Regions from separate parts of the Paenibacillus mobilis genome, predicted to be linked through region 2. Evidence: predicted binding sites of a transcription regulator. Region 2 holds the regulator's gene; each other region holds the start of a gene.

Region 1 (4,522 bases), on a different contig from region 2:
TGGAGGCTGCGCAGCGTCGTTAAGCAATTTTTGACCCAGGCGATGCCGATTTTTCTGCTGATTTGTTTTGCGGCCACGCTGCTTGACGATTCGGGCGTTTTAAAGGCTTTATCCGCTTTGGCCGGCCCGGTTCTGACTCTCTTCCGGCTGCCTGCGGAAGCCGCGAACGGCATCATTTTCTCCATCCTGCGCAAGGATGGATTGCTAACGCTGAATCAGGACGGCGGAGCTTTCCTGGCCGGCCTTCAGCCTTCGCAAATTTTTGTGCTGGTGCTGCTGGCTTCGACTTTGACGGCCTGTCTGGTCACTTTGTGGACCGTACGCAAAGAAATGGGCATCCGGACGGCGTTGTCGCTGGCGGGCAGACAGCTGCTTACCTCGGTCGTTTTTTCCATGGGAATAGCTTGGCTGACCTTTTTATTTTAGGAAATCCATACAGGAAGAATAACCGCAGGTTATAAAGGACCAAAACCTAAATGGGGGAAGCCCAGTGGGGACAGGGGGAGTATCGGGATGTGTATCGAATTTACGGATCTTCGGCTGAAGCCTGCAGGTATAAACTTGATGAGGCCCTATGTCCGCTATGAAGCGGCCGGTTTATTGGCTTTTTCAGGGAAAACCTTTCATCAGGATACCCAGCCTATCTTCCATCAAATCCGATTGATGGTTTCCCTTGATGAAGCCGAACGAAGGCTTGGACTTAGCCGGGATAAGCTGCTTTCAAGTTTTCAGAAGGAAAAGGCGGAGGAGGATCGGGGGCGGCTGCTTGCCGCCAATCTGGCGGTCTCGGAATTTCCGGCAGCCTGGAAGGAGCGCATGGGGGAAACCTGGTTTGACTGGCTGGACGCCGTAGACGGGGAACATTCCGTGATTGGTGCCCGCGCCGATGAAATTCTCGCTCAACAAGTGGGCAGGAATCCTTTTGATCAAGGCAGTCTGTTTTACATTCAGCAATTGAACGTACATCCCTTTTTCAGAGGGAAAAAGCTGGGGCTCCAGCTTATTGCCTTCACTTTTCAAACCCTGATTAGCAAAAACAAGGGGATGGTGTTTTTAATCGCCGAACCTCGATTGGAAAAACAGCCCGGCCTTCCCGGCCTTATGAGAGATCCTGCCAACCTGATCCCGTATTATAAACGGCTTGGTTTTGCCGAAGCCTTCCCTACCGCCAATCAAGAAGACCGGATTATGGAAATCCAAGTTTGCGAGCTCTTAACGAAGGAAGCAGATTAAGGGTTGGCCGTGGAGCTTACCCGTTTGGAGAAGCTTAAAACGCTCGTTGACTCTATGGGGCTAGGCGGGACAGTTCCGGCCTTCGAAACCGCCGGCAGTGAAATTTACGTCATTGAGCTCGGCAGCTGCGTGAAAATAACGGCGGCAGCGGAACGGGCCGTCATGTACGGACTGCGTACCGTCCTGCAGCAGCTTCTGACGCAAGGTTCCCTGGTGTACGGCACGTGGTGGACTATCCGGCCGTCAAGGAAAGGGCGCTGCATATCGATATCGGCCGGAAATTTTTCACCAAGGCATGGATCATGGACCGCATCAAGGAGCTTTCCTGGCTTACGAATGAAGAGGCCAAACGTTTTGTTCGGGATTTGATCGACGAGTATGCGGAACTATTTGCAGAAAGCCCTTATTTTCACATTAGCGGGGATGAATTTATCGATTCAAATGACCTACTGGACCAAGTGGCATAAAAATATGGCGACCGCGCAAACCTTTATCGATAAAGGGTATGAGCTCATCAATTTCAACGACGCTTATTTCTACTACGTATTGGGTGAACATGCCGGCTACAAATACCCGACCGGAGCAAAGATCTACGGGGACTGGCATCCGGGCCTGCTGCCGAAAATCAGCGATACGGAACCCCAGGAGTATGACAAGCCTTATCCGTCCAGCCTGGTCGGCTGCTCTTTCTCCGTCTGGAGCGACAAACCGGAGGCTCAAACCGAACAGCAGGTAGCCGAAGGCCTTCATGAGCCGCTGCGGGCAATGGCCGAAAAAGCCTGGAGCGCGGAAAAAGGTACGACAGCTACGAATCGTTTAAACGGCTCTTTAGCCTGATCGGCGGCATTTAACGTCGCTTCAAAGAAAAATAGGGCAGGGCAGTGGACGAACAGGCCGGTGGCGCAGATTTTGCGTCCCGGTCTATTTTTTGCGGGGAACAGCGCGGCTGATAAAATTTTAAATAAAAGCTAAAAGTGTGATTTATGTCACACCTATTGTGAAATATTTCACTTATAATAAAGCCATAAGAGATGATCATCAAACAAAAACAAAAAGCAATAAACAAAATCACAAATGGAGAGAAACCAAAAGGAGAGATTTATATGTTTAACAATTGGTTGAGAAACAACAAAGCGGCTATGTGGCTGTTGACGATCCTGCGGGTTTACCTGGGGTACCAATGGATGACGCACGGCATTGAAAAATTGACGGGCGGCTTTGACGCCGGCGGTTTCCTGCAGGGCGCGATCGCTAAAAGCACCGGCGAAAATCCAGCCGTGCAAGGCTGGTGGGCCGCTTTCCTGGAACATGCCGCGCTGCCGGGCGTCAACTTCTTCAACGTCCTGATCCCGCTTGGCGAACTCCTGGTAGGCTTGGGCCTAATCCTGGGCACCTTCACCACCTTCGCCGCTTTGATGGCCGTCGTGATGAACACCGCGTTCCTCTTCTCGGGTACCGTAAGCACGAACGCACAAATGCTGATTCTTGAAATCTTCCTTGTAGTCGCCGCTGCCAATGCCGGTAAAATCGGTCTGGACCGTTGGGTAATGCCTTACCTTCGCGGCCTGTTCAACCGGGAAAGAAACGAAGAACAGCCCGGGGCGCCAGCGCCAAGAAACATGAAACATACGGCCTGACCGAAACGCCGTATAAATAGCTGATCATAAGCCCAGCTTCAGGATATTCGCAAGGAGGCCCCCCCGTCCCGCGGATATCCTTTTTTCTTTTTAAGGATCCTGCTAAATTTTATTCAGGTTTAGAAGTGATTCCCATAAATAGGTCATTGTTTGCGGGAGATTAATGGTATATAATGAGTTCTCGTATTTCCCTTACAAATTAATAGCAAACCTCATCTGATCTTGATGAGGTAGAGGTCGCGGTTTGGAAGAGTACCGCCGGGGTAAGTTAGAAGCAGCTGAGGATCCCGGCAGGAAAGGGCAAACCGCCGAAGTGTGGTTCCCAAGCTTCAAAGGGGAGCGACGCTGGGGCTGTTTCCGAAAGGAGCAGAACTGTCACGGACGTTTTCGCCAAAAACGCCGTGTTGTGCTATCTTCATGAAGGTTTGAGGCAGATGATTTCTGATGATCCGAAGACCGCGCGAAATAGCTGCGGTCTTTTTCTGGTTCTTCCTGCATGAATTTAGGGGCATTCTATTCACCTAAAGGAGTGTATTTCAAGTGAACAAAATTCAATCCCCTTCAACCGGTCTGAAAGCCGGCCTGAAGGCCCGTCACATGACGATGATCGCTTTGGGCGGTTCGATCGGCACCGGGCTGTTCCTCGCCAGCGGCGGCGCGATTTCTTCCGCCGGTCCGGGCGGGGCCATCGTGGCTTATGCGGCTATCGGCTTTATGGTCTATTTCCTGATGACCAGCCTGGCGGAGCTGGCCTCCTACATGCCGGAATCGGGTTCGTTTGGCACGTATGCCGGCCGGTTCGTCGACCCGGCCCTCGGTTTTGCCCTGGGCTGGAATTATTGGTACAACTGGGCGATTACGATCGCCGCCGAGCTGTCGGCCGCGACCTTAATCATCAAATACTGGTTCCCCGGAAGCTCCTCGTTCCTGTGGAGCCTGCTGTTCCTGGCCGTGATTCTGGGGCTCAATATTTTATCCGTTAAGGGCTACGGCGAATCGGAGTATTGGTTTGCCATTATTAAAGTGGTAACGGTTATTATTTTCCTTGTGGTCGGTGTTCTGATGATCATCGGGATTTTGGGCGGAACATCCCCCGGCTTAGGCAATTTCACGATCGGAGATGCGCCGTTTAACGGAGGTTTCCTGGCTTTGCTCGGCGTGTTTATGGCCGCGGGTTTCTCCTTCCAGGGCACGGAGCTGATCGGCGTGGCCGCTGGCGAAAGCGACAACCCGGCGAAAAACGTGCCGAAGGCGGTACGGCAAATTTTCTGGCGGATCCTGATCTTTTATATCCTGGCGATTTTCGTCATCGGCATGCTGATTCCTTACACGAACCCCGATCTGTTGAAAGGGGATATCGGCAGCGTCGGCGCTAGTCCGTTTACGCTGGTCTTCAAAAAAGCCGGCCTGGCTTTTGCCGCATCGGTCATGAATGCCGTCATCCTGTCCTCCGTCTTGTCGGCGGGCAACTCGGGCATGTATGCTTCCTCCCGGGTGCTGTACGGGCTGGCCAAAGAAGGCAAAGCGCCGAAGCTGTTCTCAAGGGTCAATCGCCGGGGCATTCCGGTGTACGCCGTTTTGCTGACGGGCGCCGTGGGCATGCTGGCGTTCCTGGCATCCTTTTTCGGGGACGGGATTGTTTATACGTGGCT
Region 2 (4,522 bases):
ACTTGCCGTCCGTCGACCCATACATGCTCTACGTCCTTCGCACCGGCAGAGTAAACGACATGCGAAATATAATCGGTTTTTGGCAGGAAATGAGCTTGCTCAGTATTCAAAGCGATAAAATCGGCTTTCATACCGGACGCCAATTTGCCTGTTTCCTGAAGGAACAGTGACTTAGCACCGTATTCCGTCCCCATTTTCAGCGCCTCAAGCGCCGGAACCGCGGTAGGATCACCGGATACCCCTTTATGAATTAAAGCTGCCAGACGGATTTCCTCCAGCATGTCTAGGTTGTTATTGCTGGCAGGGCCGTCCGTTCCCAAGGAAACCGTGACGCCTGCTTTCAGCAGGTCCACAACTCTCGCTACCCCGCTGGCCAGCTTCAAGTTGCTGCCGGGATTGTGAGAAACTCCTACGTTATTTTCGGCAAGGATTTGAATTTCTTCATCCAGCAGATGAACCGCATGAGCAACAAGCGAAGGTCTGGAGAACAAACCTATTTTCAGCAGATGCTCGACCGGACGCACGCCGTAATCCCTGACGTTCTGCTCCACCTCGGTTATCGTTTCCGACATGTGCGTGTGCAAAGGGAGATCCAGATCATGCGCAGCTTGTACGATCTTTTCGATATAATCGGGCGGACAAGTATAAGGGGCATGCGGAGACATCATCGCCGTAATGCGTCCGTCTGCCGCTCCATGCCACCGCTTCGCAAAACTGACCGCGTCCTGAAGTTTGGCCGTCTGCACTTCCGGCGGGCAAAGACCGATGACGCCCCGTGTCAGGACAGCACGGATGCCGCTTTGTTCCGCAACTTTACCTACCTGGTCCATATGATCGTACATATCCAGGAAAGTGGTAGTTCCGCCTTTCAGCATTTCAAGAACGGAAAGCGCCGTACCTTTGTAAACGTCCTCGCTGGTAAATTTGGCTTCCATCGGCCACATTTTTTCCTGCAGCCACACCTGGAGGGCCAGATCGTCGCCATAACCGCGCAGCAGAGACATTGCCGCATGCCCGTGAGTATTAACCAGGCCTGGCAGGAACAGAAGGCCCGATCCGTCAAAGCTTTCCGTCATCTCTTCGCCTTCCGGCAGCGTTTCCCCGATGTATTGAATACGGTCGTCCTCCACCAGCATATAACCGGTAAGCACCGGTTTATCCGGGTTCATAACCGCGAAAGTTCCGTTTTTAATCAACCATTTACGACTCATTTGAAATTTCCTTTCCCTGATCCAAATAATAAGCCAAGCTGAGCAGATCGGTGGTAAAATCCGCCGCATGCACGCGGACCCCGGCCGGTACCTTCAAAATGACCGGCGCAAAGTTCAGAATGGCCTGAATGCCCGCCTCTACGAGCTGATCCGCGACGCGCTGGGCTTCCCAGTGAGGAACCGTAATGATCCCGATACGGATCCCGAGGTTTTTGACGGTTTCTGTCAGCTCCGAAATAGGCTGTACCGTCAAATAATTGATCTGGCTGCCGATTTTGGCTTCCGCAGCATCGAAGACCGCCACAATCTTCATATTGTCTTTCAGATACATATTGTAGTTGGAGAGGGCCTGGCCGAGATTACCGGCACCTACCAGCGCTACGCTGATCTCCTGATCCAGGTTCAGGATCTGGCGGATTTTTTCAATCAGGTAACCCACATCGTAGCCGATGCCTTTGCGCCCGAAATCTCCGAAATAGGCGAGATCCTTACGGATTTGGGCCGGATTAAGATCCAGGTTTTGTCCGAGCTCTTGCGAGGATACCGTCATGACGTCACGGTTTTGCAGTTCGTTTAAATACCGCAGGTAAACCGGCATACGCCGGACGACGGCATCCGATATTTTTTCCGATTTCATGTTATTCACCCTTTGCTGCGCCTGATTCGGCGCCATTTTCCGTAGGTTCCAGCCACTCCGTGATCCGGGGAACCATCTGGCTCAGCGGCATATGCTCCATTTTGGGTCCCGGCAGGGAATAAAGAAAATATTTGCCGTAATAGGAGTCCAGAATACGCGTATCGTACACAATGACGATACCTTTATCTCTTGAAGAGCGTACCAGTCGGCCAAAACCCTGCTTAAAGCGGATAACCGCCTGAGGAACCGACAGCTTGGTAAACGGATTTTTCTTTTGCTGCTGCAGCCGTTCGCTTTTCGCTTCGACCAGCGGATGGTTTGGCGGCTGAAAAGGCAGCCGGACAATAGCAAGGCTGGTCAGTGCATCTCCGGGAATATCGACGCCTTCCCAAAAGCTGCTTGTGCCGAGCAGGACGGAAGCGTCTTTGTTCTGAAAACGCCGGGTCAGCTTGGTGCGGCTTCCGCTGTCCATGCCTTGGCCGATTACCGTTATATTATGCGCCGACAGCTGCTCTTTAAGCGGTTCATAGACCTGCTTCAGCATGCGGTATGAGGTGAACAGCACCAGCATTCTGCCTTTGGTCGCTACGGCCGACTCCGCAAGGGAATCTACAAGCGTATTCACAAAATGGGCATCCCCTACGCTGCCTTTGACGCTCGGAAAGTCGCGCGGAATGACCAGCAGCGCCTGCTCCCTGTAATTAAACGGGGAAGGCAAAATGGCGGTCAAAAGCCGGTCCTGTTCGCCTGCTTCCTGGAGCCCGAGCTGTTCGATCATGTACTGGAAGGACTTATCGACCGTCAAGGTCGCCGAGGTCATGACCACGCTTTTTTTCTTGTCAAAGAAATAAGTTTTGAGCTGTTCGCTGACATCGATCGGAACCGCGTAAAGCTGCAGCGATTTGCTGCGGTAATGGCCGTTGCCTTCCAGCCAATAAACCGTCTCCTCGCTGTCCAGCTTCATGAAGAAGCGCAGGGAATCCCGTTCGCTGCCCAAATCCTTCAGGAGTCCGCTGATATCCGTAAGCAGGCCTTCAACCCCGTAATCCTCCTGCTCCTCTTTGATCTCGGCCACCATACGTTCGCCTTTCCGCAGCACTTCGCTGATGGAGACATGGATCTGATGCTCCAGCCGGTTAAAGGTGTCCCATTGGTCAGGCCTTTGGGCGGGAAGCAGCCGTTTGACGAATTGCCCCGGCTCTCCCGGCGCCGCGTCGCTCCTCTCCGTCATCAGACCGAACAGAAGCTCGCTTAACTTGTCCCAGCTTTCCTTCACTTCAAGCAGAGCCGGATAAAACGAATCGATTGTTTCTGTCCAGCCGAGAGCCTTTTCCGATCCGGAGGAAGCAAGCTGCGTCCGGAGATTCGGAAACTGTCCGGTGCGGCTGTCCTTAAACAAACGGGTTAAAGTATGAATGATCGAAAAATATTTCATATGCAAACCCAGATGTTTGCCCGCCACGTCCTCCAAATGATGCGCCTCGTCGATGACCAGACGTTCATAAGAAGGCAGCAGCTGATGGCCGGCCTGAATGTCGGTAAAAAGCTTGGAGTGGTTGGTAATTATAACATCCGCTACGCTGGCTTCGTGTTTGGCCCGATGATAAAAACACTTCCTGAAAAAGGGGCAGGAGCGTCCTAAACAGGAATCCGATTCGCTGGCAACCGTTTCCCAGAAATCACCGCCGCGTCCCAAATTCAGTTCCTCGTCGTCACCGGTTTCGGTTTGGCTGAGCCAGATGATCATTTGGGCCGCCGTGATGCTGTCTTCCTTCGGACTTGCAAAATCGCGCCGGCTCAGCTTGTGCTCGAATTTACGCAGGCACAAATAATGCTGTCTGCCTTTAAATACCGCCGCGCGAAACGGAAAAGGCACCGCTTCCGTCAGCAAAGGAATATCCCTTTCCCGTAGCTGCTCCTGCAGGTTGATGGTATGGGTGCTCACCATGACCTTCTCCCCGGTTTTTACCGCGGAATAAATGGCGGGCAGCAGATAGCCGAGCGATTTGCCCGTTCCGGTTCCGGCCTCCACCAGAAGATGCTTATCCTCGTCAAAAGCCTGCTCCACCTGACTGAGCATAATCTTTTGCGCTTCCCGTTCCTCATAAAACGGCAGCTTCTCCTTCAGGTTTCCCTGAACTTCCTCTAAAAATTGCTCAAAACTGACCTGGGACAGCGGATTGTCGTCAAATTCATGGCGGGCCGGCAAAATATCCATCCAGTCCTCATTGCGCATCGCAAACTGGCGGTAATAAATAAAACCCGCGTCATCCGTCTGATCTGCCTGGCTTTCCCGCTCCGTCAGCAAAGCGTCGAAAAACCAGCCCAAATCGCTGTCCTCGGCGGCAAACAAATCCGTCAGACGCTGGATAGTGATCAGCGGCAGCTCCGCAAGTTCATCCAAACATTTCAGAAAAATAAGCGCGGTTGCCGTGGCATCGCTGTCCGCCTGATGCGGCCGGTCATGGCTGAGTCCAAATTCGGCGCTCACCAGCCCAAGCTGATAAGAATTTAATGAAGGAAAACATATCTTCAAAAAATCCATCGTATCGAGAATCCGTCCCGTAAAAGGCAGATACCCACAGCTGTCCAAAGCCTGCTGCAAAAAATGAAAATCAAATGCTACATTATGACCCACCAAAACGACGTCATCCAATAGCGGCACCATCTCCAT
Region 3 (4,522 bases), on a different contig from region 2:
CCATGTCCGTTCATCCTATCGCTTAGTGTACTGTAATCTGGCTTGCTAGTTACGCTCACTATCGGCTCCGATCCCAAATGTTCTTACAATCGCTGTTGTCTCCAAGATTCTTGAACACGTTCATTAACGTTAAATCTCGGAGACAAAGGCGAACGCTTCGCTTTTTCAGAATCATTTGTCCTCTCCACCTATAGAACGCACTGAAACGAACTCAGCTTAGTTCCATGTTTTCAGTATTCCAAATGCGATTTCTCGTGCACCCGTTTGTGGAAGACGAAATAACTCCAGATCTGATAACCGAGCACGAACGGCAGCAGCGACACAGCGACGATCGTCATGACCTTCAGCGAATAATGGCCCGAGGCCGCATTATGAATCGTCAGGTTAAAAGCCGTATCGATCGAGCTGATCATCACGTTCGGGAACAGCCCGGCAAATACGCCGATAATCGCCAAAGCGATGACAGCGCCGGTCATGCCGAAAGCCCAGCCGTCCCGTTTCCGGCTCAGGAAATAACCGGCCAGCAGGAAAGCGGCCAGTCCGAGCACCGCCAGCACGCTTAACACGGCGCCATGAGCTTCAAAAATATCCGTTGCCAAATAAGTGGCGATGCCGGTCAGGGCCAGCAGGGCTGCCAGCGGATACAGCATCTGTTTGGCCAGCTTGCGTGCTCTGTCCTGAATATCTCCCTCCGTGCGGAGCACCGTGAACAGAAGCCCGTGCACAAAACAAAGCAGCGTAACGGTAATGCCGCCCACCAGCGTATACCAGTTCACCATGTCGAACAGTCCGGCCCTCATCTCCATTTGCCCGTCGATCGGCAGGCCTTTCATAAAGCCGGCGAAGACGACGCCCAGCAGGAATGGCGGCAGCAGGCTGCCGATGAAAATGCAGACGTCCCACGTTTTTTTCCAGCGGTCGTCCTGCACCTTGCCCCGGAATTCAAAAGCGACGCCTCTGGCGATCAGCGCCAGCAGGAGGACAACAAGAGGCGTATAATAGCCGCTGAACATCGTGGCGTACCAGTTCGGAAAAGCGGCAAAAATCGCGCCGCCGGCCGTAATCAGCCATACCTCGTTGCCATCCCAGAAGGGACCGATCGAGTTGATCAGCACGCGGCGTTCCGTATCGTTTTTGGCGAGAATGCCTGTAGCCATGCCGACCCCGAAGTCAAACCCCTCGAGGAAAAAGAACCCGATGAACAGCACCGCCACCAAAATAAACCAAAGCTCATTAAGAGACAGCATGATACCCCTCCTTGCCGAATGGATCTGTGGAATGTTCGTCGTCGGAATGGTCTTTGGCGAACGGGCCCTGTTTGATCACTTTCACCCAAAGGAACACCATCACGATGGCAAGCACGGTATAAATCGCGCAGAAGGCAATAATTGAAAACAACATCTGGCCTGCGGACACGTTAGGCGACACGGAATCGGCGGTGGTCATCAGCCCGAATACCGTCCATGGCTGGCGGCCGAACTCCGTCATAATCCAACCGGAAGTATTCGCGATATACGGCAGCGAAATGCCAAACAGCATCAAACGCAGATAGTTTTTGTTCGGACGGTCCATTTTTTTGTGCATCCACAGGTACAAGCCGTAAGCCGCAAACAAAATCATGAGCGAACCTGCCGCCACCATGATGCGGAAGCTCCAGAAGGTCGTGCGCACCGGCGGGATGTAATTGCCTGCGCCGTATTTTTGCGTATACTCGGCCTGCAGCTCGTTCATGCCTTTAACTTCCCCATTCAGTTTGCTGTAGGAAAGGAAGCTGAGCAGGTAGGGAATTTTAATCTCGTATTTATTTTCTTTGGTCTTCGGATCAATCGCCGCAACGACCGTCCATGGAGCAGGGTCGCCGCTTTTGCCCCAGAGGCCTTCGGATGCGGCCATTTTCATCGGCTGGGTCTCTACCAGGTACTGAGCCTGCTGATGACCGAAGATGGCGGTCAAGAAAGAGGAGAGCAAAGCTACGATGACGGCGATTTTAAAAGAACTTTTAAAGAAAGCATAGTCTTTCTTCTTGAGCATTTTGTACGCGCTGATGCCGCAGATCAGGAAAGAGCCGGTGGCCAGCGCACCTAAAACGGTATGCGGGAATTCCACCCACAGCTGCCCATTGGCAATCAGGGCGAAAAAGTCGTTCATCTCCGCGCGGCCATTGTTGATTTCGAACCCAACCGGATGCTGCATAAACGAGTTCGCCGCCAAAATCCACAATGCGGACAGCGTGGTACCGAAGGAAACCAGCCAAATGCACAGCAAATGCACTTTCTTGGACAATCGATCCCAGCCGAAGATCCAAATCCCCATAAAGGTCGACTCCAGAAAAAACGCGGCCAGCGCTTCAATCGCAAGCGGCGCGCCAAAAACGTCCCCCACAAAACGGGAATAATCGGACCAGTTCATACCGAACTGGAACTCCTGCAAAATACCGGTGACGACTCCGACCGCAAAGTTAATGAGGAACAGCTTGCCCCAGAACTTTGCCATTGTTTTGTACACTTCTTTGCCCTTGGCCACATACATCGTCTCCATGACCGCGATCATAAACACCAACCCGATCGACACCGGCACGAAGAAGAAATGGAAGATGGTCGTCGCAGCAAACTGGATGCGTGCAAGCACTAACGGATCCATGGATCATACTCTCCTTTGAACGATAAGAATGGGAGGCTGAATGCCCCTCTTGCTTGGAAAACTCACTGTTCTTATCATGGCAGTTCTGCAAAAGGGGTATTGTGATAAATGTCACAATAGAAAACGGAAATATATAAAATTTGTGACCATAATCACAACATTCGTCGAAATTGCACACAAATCAGGCAAAACCAAGGGCGATTTCAAAGTCATTTTGCCTCAAAGCTCATTGACAGAACCGTTTTGTGATCTGCCTCACAACGTTCAATTTTGAAGTCATTTTATAGCCCGAACGGGCTATGCACGGGTTGCGGGATTCCAGTATCATAATACTCGTACAGATCAGGAAGAAGAATAAGAAGGAGTGAAGATTCGACATGATGGTTCTTATGTTTGCTTTGGTGGCTATCAGCTTTATTGTCATTGGCATTTTCTGCGCACAGATTTTCAAAGAAGAAGATCAGCTCGAACAACAAACGCATTAAGTTCAAGTCTGAAACCTTACATTAACCATTTAGATCCAAGCTTTCCCTTTACCCATAACCTTGCCTATAAATTTTAATTCCTTTCCTATTTTAAAATAAAAATAACCGCCGCCTTTCCCCCAGGGAAAGAACGGCGGTTTTGTTTTGCTGCTGGAGTCCACACTTGTCAGCATACTTGCCTGTCAGTACACTTGCCTGTCAAAAGATATTCTACAGCTCTACATCCGTGAGGCTGAAGGTGGTTACATCGACCAGACCGCGGTTGGAGATGCGCAAATCCGGAATGACGGGCAGCGCAATCAGCGAAAACGTCATAAACGGCGCATGAATCGTGCAGCCCAGCTCCTTCCAGCCCGCTTCGAGCCCGCGGACCTCTTCCACCACCTGGTCCAGCGGTTTATCGGACATCAGTCCGGCTACCGGCATTTCGACCAGGCCCAGTACTTTGCCGTCTTTTACGGCAATCATGCCACCGCCGCATTCCGCCAGCTTGGATGCCGCAAACGCCATATCCGCTTCATTCGTGCCCATGACTAGCAGGTTATGGCTGTCGTGCGCGACGGTGGACGCAACGGCGCCTTCTTTTAACTGGAAGCCTTTAGCGAAGGCAAGGGAAATATCGCCCGTGCCTTTGTGGCGCTCGATGCAGGCGAGCAGCAGGACATCCTGCTGCGGATCAGGCTGGATGTATCCGTCCTTCACCGTTAACTCGGCTGTCGCCGAGGCTGTGCGGGCGCTGTTTTCAATCACCTGAATTACCCGCACCCGGACCTTCTCCCCCGCTCCGCCGCTGCCGGCTTCGCTCGCTTGATGAGCCTCAGCCCGTTTGCTGCGCAGGCGGAAATCCTCCGGCGTAAGCGGCCTGGCCAGCTTCACCGACTGGCGGGCTTTTTCCGGATATACGTATGATGGATAATACGCCAATATTCTCCCTGCCTCCGCCACAACCTCACCGTCGGCAATAACGAGCGACGGCACCATCTGCCGCAGATCGTCGATGAGCAGGATATCCGCACATTTTCCGGGCGCAATCGCTCCTAAATCCCGCTCTTTATTAAAGTATTTTGCCGTGTTAAGGGTCGCCATCTGAATGGCGGTAACCGGTTCTACCCCTTCTTCGATGGCACGCCGAACAACGTGATTCATATGGCCTTTTTCGACCAGGGTTTGCGGATAAACGTCGTCCGTCACAAGCGTAATATTGCCCGTAGGCGCATGATCCTCCGTGACCACCTTGATCACTTCCTTCACGTCCTGCCAAGCCGAACCTTCACGGATCATCAGGTTCATGCCCAGCCGGATTCTCGCCAGCCCCTGCTCGCGCGTCACCGTTTCGTGATCGGAGGTAACGCCCGCAGCTATGTAAGCCTGCAGCATTTGCTGGTCGTCGCTCGGAA
Region 4 (4,522 bases), on a different contig from region 2:
GAAAACGTGCCGTTGTTCTGGATGTTGGCATGCAGACGTTCGTTGACGAAACGGGAAGCCGGTTCATCCGCATGTTCTTTCGGAAAGGCGACATTCAGGTAAAAATTGACGGCAGGCCGGCATTTCGGACAGCCTTCCCGGTTTCGGAATCCGATCTGCTCGTAAACCTCGTCCGTGGTGGTCAGTCCTTTCTCATGAATCTGCAGCACAATTTCGTCCCTCGACAGGTCCGTGCAGCCGCAAATGCCCGTCGGCGCTGTGGCCACTTGATCGCCCAATACACAGGTCAGCAGGTCTCCGATCATGCCCTTGCATTTTCCGCACGAACCGCCAGCTTTGGTCGCTTTGGTTACCTCTGCTACCGACTTGAGATCCTTGCCTCGGATCGCCTGCAGAATCGTGCCTTTAGTTACCCCGTTACAGCCGCATACCGTTTCATCATCGGCCCACTGGGTCACATCGTCCGCAGCGGCTCCCCCGCAGCATCCGCCGCCTGCAGACAGCAGGGAAACTGAAGTGAATGCCGAAATATCCTGCTTCTGCTTCAGCAGCTTGAAGTAACGGTTCTCTTCGGAGGTGTCTCCGTAAAGGACGATGCCGACTACCTGGCTGTCTTGGATGAACAGCTTTTTATAGCTGTTAGCCAGGCCATCATAGGCTTCTATGCTTTTTACGCCGCCCACTTCCTTGATCTCTCCTGCCGAAAAAAGATCGCAGCCCGAAACTTTAAGCGACGTATAGGTTGTGCTTCCGCCATAAGGGGCGGTTTCACTCCCGGTTAGAACGTCGGCCAGCACTTTGCCCTGCTCAAACAGCGGGGCCACCAGTCCGTATATTTTCCCCTGGTGTTCGGCGCATTCGCCAACCGCATAAATGCCCGAAGCGGAAGTCTCCATCCAATCGTTTACGACAATCCCGCGGTTTACGGTTAAACCTGCGTGACGGGCCAGAGTCGTTTCCGGGCGTATGCCGACGGTCATGATGACCATATCGGCTTCCAGTATGGAGCCGTCGCTGAATTCAATTCCCGTGACGCGGGTGTCGCCAAGGATTCGGCTTGTTTTTTTCTCCATAAGGAACTTCAGGCCCTGCTGCTCCAAATCCGCTTTCAGCAGTTTGCCGGCCATTTCGTTCAATTGGGTTTCCATCAGCCATTTCTCCAGATGAACGACCGTGACGTCCATGCCCTGATCAACAAGTCCCTTGGCTGCCTCCAGCCCCAAAAGTCCTCCGCCAATAACAGCCGCTTTCCGGTAGCTTTTGGCCATTTCGAGCATGCTCAGCGTATCGTCAATGGTTCTGAAACCCAAAACGCCTTCCAGGCTTGAACCTTCCACCGGCAAAATGAACGATCTCGAACCCGTCGCCAAAATACATTTATCGAAGCCGATTTCTTTGCCGCTTTGGGTGCGCGCCTTCCTGGCCCCAGAGTCCAGGCTCACCGCCGGATCGTGATGAACCAGCTCGATCCGCTGTTCGGCATACCAGCTTGCCGGGTTGGTGATAATCTCCTCTATTGTGTTTTTGTTCTGCAGCACATTGGAAAGCATGATTCTATTATAATTGGTATAGTTTTCTTCCCCGATAATGGTAATGTCGTAACGTTCGGCGTCCCGATCCAGGATTTCCTCAACCGTTCTTACGCCCGCCATCCCGTTCCCTATCAGCAGCAGCTTTTCCCTCGCCATGAGACTCCCTCCAAGTTTGTGATTTCATTCACTTATCTGATTTAAATGTATCACACCCTTGTAGGCGAACCTATTAGGGAAATGCCTGAATTTGAGGGGAGTCCCGCTACGAATAAGCTCTTTTTCCTGCGTGGTCTATAGGGTTCTCCCTAATGAAAAAATGCCCAGAAGAAAAACGCTGCTTCTTTCAGGACTTTCCTTCTCCTTGAGAAGAAGGATCAAAAGCCCAGCAATTTTTTCTTTAAGGCGTATTCGACCAATTCAGGGCGGCTTTTCAAATTCAGCTTCTCCATGATTTTGGCTTTATGCGCTTCTACGGTTTTTACGGAAATGAAAAGCTTCTCCGAAATCTCCTTGTTCCCGTAACCCTTGGCGATTAAAGGCAAAATCTCGATCTCCCGTCTGGAAAGCAGCTCAAAAGGATCCTCCGACGAATCCCTCTGATCCGTCTTCATCCACTGCTTTACCAGAGAATTGGCCATTTTGGGCTGAATATAAATATCGCCGCCGTAAATCGTGCGGATGGCAAACAGCAATTCATCTTCCGGCGCATTTTTCAGCACGTAACCGGAAGCGCCACTTTTCAAAACGTGAAACAAATATTCCTCATCGTCATACATGGTCAGGATCAGTATTTTTGTATCCGGAAAATCCTCTTTGATTTTTCCGGTGGCGATAAGTCCGCCTTCGCCCGGCGGCATGCTGAGGTCCATGATCAGAATATCCGGGCGGTGTTTAGCCACAACCGAATAAGCCTCCAGCCCGTCCGCCGCAGTCCCGACTACCTCCATGTCCTCCTGGAAATTTAAAATCATGGAGAAGCCGCTGCGGACAACCGCATGATCGTCGGCAATTACAATTTTCATAAAAAAGTTTCTCCCCTCCTTACTCCGCTGGAGGGACGGGCACCTGCAAGGTAACCCGTGTCCCTTCCCCCGGCTTGGACAAGATGCGACAGACTCCGCCGACCAGCTCGGCGCGCTCCTGCATCCCGAACAGCCCCAAACCTGTGCCCTGCGGCTCTTGCCCCGGCTGGAACCCTGCTCCCCGGTCTTCGACGATCAGCTGCAGCGAGCCGTCTCTTTCCTCCAGCAGCACCTCCACACGGTCGACCTGCGCATATTTGAGCGCATTCAGCACCGCTTCCTGGCAGATCCGGTACACCACCGTTTCGATTTCACTGGAGTACCGTTTTTGATCCAAAGAAGAGGTAAAATCAATTAACAGGCCGTAGCTTTGCTCCATCCGTTTAAAATGCGTTTTAAAGGCGGCCTCCAGCCCAAAGTCGTCCAGCGTCGCCGGGCGGAGCTCCACGGATAAGTTCCGGATGTCGTCCAGCAGCCGGGTCATCAAGGCTTCAGTTTGATTCATTTTGGTCAGGAGCTTCGTATCGTCGGTTAAATATTTGAGCACTCGGACATCCACCACGGCGCTCATCAGCTCCTGGGCCACGCTGTCATGCAGTTCGCGGGAGATCCGTCTCCGCTCATTCTCCTGAGCTTCGATGACATGTTTCATGATCTTGTTCTGGTACAATCTTTCCTGGGTTTGATACTGCTTGGTCAACCCTCTGAGCATCAGCACCCGAATGCCCCGCCCGGCGTCCAGTGTTTGGAAAGAAGCCGTATAAGGCAGAATTCCTTCATCCCTGGTATCGATAAAAACCTGAAAGGAACTGAAATCCCGGGTTTCTTGGCTTTGCATGTAACAGTTCGAACAGGTTCTTTGCTCCGTCTCGCTCGTAAACCCTCTGCAAACCTCGCATATGCCGTTCTCCTCACCCTGCAGCAGCTGCTTTATGGCTTGGTCCGACATAATTTTCTCCGCAGCGGGATTCATGGCGAGTACATTTCCATCCTGGTCAAAGAAAAGAATAGCCTCCATGCTGCCGGCATAAAGCCTCGTCATCAAAGCGTCCATCTGCATGTTATTTTCGGTCATCAACTTGGCATCCTTTCCTTCCCGTTTAAATCCGCGAGTCCACCGGCCGCATAGGCATGCAGTTCGTCTGCAGACGAGGAAGCCACCCGCTGTCCGCTTCGGTAAGCGCCGAGAAGAACTCCCGCAACGCGCCCGTCATGCCAGACCGGCACCGCCGCCAGGCTGGACAACTCCTCCAGCTTGATAATCGGATATTGAAAAAGGTCCTCCGGATTCACAAAATCCGGCACAAAAGGGATCGTCAGCGGTTTGCCCGTCTTGAACACGATTCCGGGGACCCCCCGGCCTGATTTAAGCACAATCCGTTTATAACCTTCGTTTAAATTTCCGGATGCAAATTTCCATTTGATTACATAATTGAATTCGGCCGATTCTACCAGCGCCAAGGCCATAAAGTCATAGCCGGATTGAAGCCGCATCTGGTCGAGCACCGTTTGAAATTCCCCATTATTCATCGTTAAACCACCCATCAGCCGAATCTTTCGTTAAGACTGTTTCTTCTCTTTGTATAGAATAAACCTCCCTCTCCGAGATTTCAATAAAAGGAGCTGCAGCGTTACCGGCTTGGCTTCAACGGCCTTAAAATATAAAAAAACGGATGCCCAAGGATAAGGCGCCTGTGCGTTTTCTGCTTGTCAGTCGATGAAAAGGGGTATTGCTGATAATTCCCCCATTATTGTTGGATTTTATCCCTAGACCCCTGGAGAAATCTGGATGAAAATAGAAATACCTTCACCCGGATTTTTCGTTTTCTCTTCACCAGTCCATCAACCAAGTGAAGGTAAATTCGTCTTCCGAGGGGGTGAGTCTGGATTTTTCAGCGTTCAATCGATCGGGATGTGCTGCCTAATCTCAGACAAGGGAGGTAAATCGCAATGTTCTTTAAGAAAAAG

The links. The regulator Rex, encoded in region 2, represses fermentation and respiration genes when NADH is low (regulators of the CRP and FNR family bind a similar motif). The targets are predictions, from matches to a motif close to TTGTGAAATATTTCACAA.
Region 1: a site for Rex is predicted at 2,229-2,246, ahead of AC3ZPD_RS12560 (DoxX family membrane protein). Genes of this name have one in related genera too.
Region 3: a site for Rex is predicted at 2,740-2,757, ahead of AC3ZPD_RS08045 (cytochrome ubiquinol oxidase subunit I). Genes of this name have one in related genera too.
Region 4: a site for Rex is predicted at 1,705-1,722, ahead of nirB (nitrite reductase large subunit NirB). Genes of this name have one in related genera too.

The regions. Positions count from the first base shown of each region.
Region 1 covers NZ_JBZCMS010000006.1:16,278-20,799, forward strand. The annotation lists gene AC3ZPD_RS12540 (nucleoside recognition domain-containing protein) at 1-426, shown strand, start outside; gene AC3ZPD_RS12545 (GNAT family N-acetyltransferase) at 514-1,233, shown strand; gene AC3ZPD_RS12550 (hypothetical protein) at 1,458-1,700, shown strand; gene AC3ZPD_RS12555 (hypothetical protein) at 1,705-2,070, shown strand; gene AC3ZPD_RS12560 (DoxX family membrane protein) at 2,337-2,870, shown strand; lysine riboswitch at 3,094-3,290, shown strand; gene AC3ZPD_RS12565 (amino acid permease) at 3,468-4,522, shown strand, end outside.
Region 2 covers NZ_JBZCMS010000002.1:371,707-376,228, forward strand. The annotation lists gene AC3ZPD_RS04880 (amidohydrolase) at 1-1,211, opposite strand, end outside; gene AC3ZPD_RS04885 (redox-sensing transcriptional repressor Rex) at 1,201-1,848, opposite strand; gene dinG (ATP-dependent DNA helicase DinG) at 1,850-4,522, opposite strand, start outside.
Region 3 covers NZ_JBZCMS010000003.1:396,901-401,422, reverse strand. The annotation lists gene cydD (thiol reductant ABC exporter subunit CydD) at 1-4, opposite strand, end outside; gene cydB (cytochrome d ubiquinol oxidase subunit II) at 231-1,247, opposite strand; gene AC3ZPD_RS08045 (cytochrome ubiquinol oxidase subunit I) at 1,234-2,640, opposite strand; gene ade (adenine deaminase) at 3,336-4,522, opposite strand, start outside.
Region 4 covers NZ_JBZCMS010000001.1:581,597-586,118, reverse strand. The annotation lists gene nirB (nitrite reductase large subunit NirB) at 1-1,688, opposite strand, end outside; gene AC3ZPD_RS02715 (response regulator transcription factor) at 1,907-2,554, opposite strand; gene AC3ZPD_RS02710 (sensor histidine kinase) at 2,574-3,629, opposite strand; gene AC3ZPD_RS02705 (GAF domain-containing protein) at 3,629-4,084, opposite strand; gene AC3ZPD_RS02700 (glycosyl hydrolase family 18 protein) at 4,505-4,522, shown strand, end outside.